Regions from separate parts of the Streptomyces sp. NPDC050528 genome, predicted to be linked through region 2. Evidence: riboswitches for the same ligand, from Rfam matches in the RefSeq annotation. Region 2 holds a riboswitch; the other holds the start of a gene.
What was found. Region 2 has a riboswitch for S-adenosylmethionine ahead of ACIBK4_RS09640 (aminotransferase class V-fold PLP-dependent enzyme). Riboswitches for the same ligand answer to the same signal wherever they lie in the genome.
Positions count from the first base shown of each region.

Region 1 (2,386 bases), on a different contig from region 2:
CTGGGTGAGGGACGGGCGGATCAGGTGGCCGCGGGCCAGCCGCAGCTGGGCCGTGCGGTAGATCTGCGCGGCCATCCGGCCCAGCGCCTGGCCGTCCTGGTGGCGGTGCTTGCGCACACCGACGTCGACCTGGGCGAGGGCGTCGAGGCCCACCAGGTGCAACGCGTCGACCAGCATGCCCAGTTCGACGCCGTAGCCGACCGGGAAGGGGAGCTGCTCCAGCAGCGAGCGGCGGGCCGCGTACTCGCCGCCGAGCGGCTGCACGAAACCGGCCAGCTGCGGCCAGTGCATGTTCAGCAGCGGGCGGGCCATCAGCTCGGTGACCCGGCCGCCCTGTCCGGCCGCGCCGCCGAGCGGGCGGTCGTACATCGCCTTGACGAGGTCGACGCCGGGGTCGGTGAGCAGCGGGCCCACGATCCCGGTGACGAAGTCGGAGGAGAACTCCTTCAGGTCCGCGTCGACGAACGCGACGATGTCACCGCTCGTCACCAGCAGCGAGCGCCACAGCACCTCGCCCTTGCCGGGCACGGCGGGGATGCGGGGCAGGATGTCGTCCCGGTGCACGACCCGGGCGCCCGCCGCGGCGGCCACCTCGGAGGTGCGGTCGGTGGACCCCGAGTCGACGACGACGATCTCGTCGACGAGCGGGACCTGCTGCATGAGGTCGTGACGGATGATCGCGACGATCTCGCCGACCGTCGCTTCCTCGTTGAGCGCGGGCAGCACGACGGACACCGACTGGCCCGTGCGGTGCTTCGCGGCCAGGATCTTGTGGAGCGGCCGGTCGGTCATGGACCAGGAGCGGGTGCTCAGCCAGTGCTCGACTTCCTTCAGCACGTTGCGCGGCTCCTCTGCGTTCTCTCGGCGAGAGGTGATCACACAGAGTGTGTGATCCATCTCGCGGTTCGGACGGCTCACTCAACTGTCCTGGCCTTCGGTTACAGTCTTGAACAACGCTGATGACCATCGCATGTCGGGGGCCGTCAACGCTCACGCAAGTGACACAACCGCATACACAACTGAACACCGCTCATCCAGAGGGGCAGAGGGATACGGCCCGATGAAGCCCCGGCAACCCTCCAGCCGGTCTTGTCACGTTGACGTGGTGAGGCTCCCGGCTCGGGAAGGTGCCAAATCCGTCTCACGGCGAGATGCGTCGTGAGGAAGATGAGGAGAAAGGGCCTCCCCTCCATGGCTGCGCAGACTGTCGCAAGCACCACGAACTCCGCGAACACCGCCAACTCCGTAGACCTCGGCCCCGCCGCCGCGCTCTCGTGCCGCGAGTGCGGCCACCGCGTCCCGCTCGGTCCGGTCTTCGCCTGCGAGGAGTGTTTCGGCCCGCTGGAGATCGCCTACGACTTCTCGGCCTACGACACCGAAGAGCTCCGCAAGCGCATCGAAGCGGGCCCCGCGAACATCTGGCGTTACGCGCCCCTGCTGCCCGTCCCCGCCGACGTGGCCGACAAGCCGAACATCAACCCCGGCTGGACCAAGCTCGTCCAGGCCGACAACCTCGCCCGCGAACTGGGCGTCGACGCGGGCAAGCTGTTCGTCAAGGACGACTCCGGCAACCCGACGCACTCCTTCAAGGACCGCGTCGTGGCGCAGGCCATCGAAGCGGCCCGCGCGTTCGACTTCACCACCCTCTCCTGCTCCTCCACCGGCAACCTCGCGGGCGCCGTCGGCGCCGCCGCCGCGCGGGCCGGCTTCCGCTCCTGCGTGTTCATCCCGCACGACCTGGAGCAGGGCAAGGTCGTCATGGCCGCGATCTACGGCGGCGAGCTCGTCGGCATCGAGGGCAACTACGACGACGTGAACCGTTTCTGCTCCGAGCTGATCGGCGACCCGGCGGGCGAGGGCTGGGGGTTCGTCAACGTCAACCTCCGGCCGTACTACGCGGAGGGCTCCAAGACCCTCGCGTACGAGATCTGCGAGCAGCTGGGGTGGAAGCTTCCGGACCAGCTCGTGGTGCCCATCGCCTCCGGGTCGCAGCTCACGAAGATCGACAAGGGCTTGCAGGAGCTGATCAAGCTCGGGCTCGTCGAGGACAAGCCGTACAAGATCTTCGGCGCGCAGGCGGAAGGGTGTTCGCCGGTTTCCGTCGCCTACAAGGCGGGGCATGACGTCGTACGGCCGCAGAAGCCGAACACGATCGCGAAGTCGCTGGCGATCGGGAACCCGGCGGACGGGCCGTATGTCCTGGACATTGCCCGGCGTACGGGTGGGGCGGTCGAGGACGTCAACGACGAGCAGGTTGTTGACGCGATCAAGTTGCTGGCTCGGACCGAGGGGATCTTTGCGGAGACCGCGGGTGGGGTGACCGTTGGTGTGGCGAAGAAGCTGATCGAGAACGGGCTGCTGGATCCGACGCTGGTCACTGTCGTGC
Region 1 covers NZ_JBITHH010000005.1:506,434-508,819, reverse strand. Annotated here, with positions in the region: gene ACIBK4_RS20560 (glucosyl-3-phosphoglycerate synthase) at 1-837, opposite strand, end outside; SAM riboswitch class I at 1,028-1,174, shown strand; gene thrC (threonine synthase) at 1,192-2,386, shown strand, end outside.
Region 1: linked by a shared signal. The riboswitch ahead of thrC (threonine synthase) and the one ahead of ACIBK4_RS09640 (aminotransferase class V-fold PLP-dependent enzyme) in region 2 are both predicted to bind S-adenosylmethionine.

Region 2 (2,386 bases):
GCCGTCGCGGACGCCGATGCCGTACTCGGCGGAGAGGGCGGCGGCGAAGTGGGAACTGTTCCAGCCGTCGACCACGAAGGAGATCACGCCGACGCGTGGGGCGTCGTCGCCGAACAGGGACAGGACCTTGACCTGCGGGACCTCGGCCAGGCCGGCCCGCACCTTCCCGATCAGGTGCTGCTCGCGCGCGACCAGCGTGTCGAAGCCGGCCTCGGTCAGGGCCTTGCAGGCCGACGCGATGGAGTAGGCGCCGATGACATTGGGTGAGCCCGCTTCATGCCGCGCGGCGCTCTCGTGCCACTCCACGTCCACTCCCCCGTCCTCGCGCCGGGTGACCTTGCGGCTGGCGCCGCCGCCCGCGAGGTAGGGGTCGGCGGCCTGGAGCCAGTCGGCGCGGCCGGCGAGGACGCCCGAGCCGAAGGGGGCGTAGAGCTTGTGGCCGGAGAAGGCGATCCAGTCGACGTCGAGGTCCTGGACGGAGACCGGGTGGTGCGGGGCGAGTTGGGCGGCGTCGAGGACGATCCGGGCGCCGTGGGCGTGGGCCGCGGCCGCCAACTCCCGTACGGGCCACAGCTCGCCGGTGACGTTCGAGGCGCCGGTGACGCAGACCAGGGCCGGGCCCTGGGGGTCGCGGGCGGCAAGGGCCTGCACCAGGGTCTCGACGGCCTGGGCCGGGGTGCGCGGGGCGTTGAGGTAGGTGACCCGGGCGTCCTTCCAGGGGAGCAGGGACGCGTGGTGCTCGGTCTCGAAGACGAAGACCTGGCAGTCGGCGGGGAGGGCCGCGGCGAGGAGGTTCAGGGAGTCCGTGGTGGAGCGGGTGAAGATCAGCTGGTCGTCGGGGCGGCAGTCCAGGAACTCCTCGACCGTCTTCCGCGCGTTCTCGAACAGGTCCGTGGAGAGCTGCGAGAGGTAACCGGCGCCGCGGTGCACGCTGCCGTAGTACGGGGCGTAGGCCGCCACGTCGTCCCAGACGCGCTGGAGGGCGGGGGCGCTGGCCGCGTAGTCGAGGGCCGCGTAGGTGACTTCGCCGCCCGTGACGAGCGGGACGGTGACATCCCGGCCGAGAACGGGCAGCGGGGCACAAATAGTCGTAGCGGCGGCAACGGTGGAGACAGACATGGCGAACTCCCGTGAGAGGCAGGCGAATTCACTGCGCGAGCGGACAGGCTTCGGCGCAGGAAAGAGTGAAGGGGATGTGCGGAGTGGGGGCTTCGCGCCCTATCGCATTCGCTTGCTCACAGAGAGCTCCCTCGATGACCAGGACCCCTGGTGTCTTTCGAGGGGCCCGCGCTTGCCGCAGACCTCGCTGCCTACGGCCTGGTCTTCACCCGGGGCACCCCGCCACGGACGGAGGGTTGCCGGACAGTCGGCCGGGGCCTCATGACTGTCACTCATGACCTGGTCGGAAAATTTACGTGAGGTGATCGTCGTCCCGCAACCCGTGTCCGGATCGCGGGACGACGACCGCCGGCGGCTACCTGTTGGTGGCGGCCGCCCACCGCTCCAGCGTGCGCTTGGCCGCCCCCGAGTCGATCGACTCCGCGGCCTTGTCCATCCCGGCCCGGATCCGGTCCGCCAACGGCCCGTCCCCGGCCTCCAGGGCCACCAGCGCGGCCGCCGAGTTCAGGAGTACGGCATCCCGCACGGGGCCCGTCTCGCCGTCCAGGAGACGGCGGGCGACGCCGGCGTTGTACTCGGGGTCGGCACCGCGCAGCGCCTCCACCGGGACCAGTTCGAGGCCTACGTCCCTCGGGTCGAAGGTCTCCTCGGTGACCTTGCCGTCGCGGACGATCCACACCCGGGAGGTGGCGGTGGTCGTCAGCTCGTCGAGGCCGTCGTCGCCGCGGAACACGAGCGAGGAGTTGCCTCGCTCGGCGAAGACGCCCGCGATGATGGGTGCCATCCGCGGGTCGGCGACCCCGACCGCCTGGGCGCGCACCTTCGCGGGGTTGGTCAGCGGGCCCAGCGCGTTGAACACCGTGCGGATGCCCAACTGGCCGCGCGCGGCGCCCGCGTGACGCAGGGCCGGGTGGAACTTGATCGCGAAGCAGAAGGTGATCCCGGCCTCCTCGGCGACCTCGGCCACCCGCTTGGGGGTCAGTTCCAGGTTGACGCCGAGCCGCTCCAGGACGTCGGAGGCGCCGGACGCGGAGGACGCGGCCCGGTTGCCGTGCTTGACGACCTTCGCGCCCGTGCCGGCGATCACGATCGAGGACATCGTGGAGATGTTCACCGTCTTCGCGCCGTCGCCGCCGGTGCCGACGATGTCCACCGTCTCCCCGGACACGTCGATCACGTTCGCGTGCGCGTACATCGCGCGCACGAGACCGGTGATCTCCTCGACGGTCTCCCCCTTGGCCCGCAACGCCACCACGAACCCGGCGAT
Region 2 covers NZ_JBITHH010000002.1:498,910-501,295, forward strand. Annotated here, with positions in the region: gene ACIBK4_RS09640 (aminotransferase class V-fold PLP-dependent enzyme) at 1-1,119, opposite strand, end outside; SAM riboswitch class IV at 1,283-1,399, opposite strand; gene trpD (anthranilate phosphoribosyltransferase) at 1,475-2,386, opposite strand, start outside.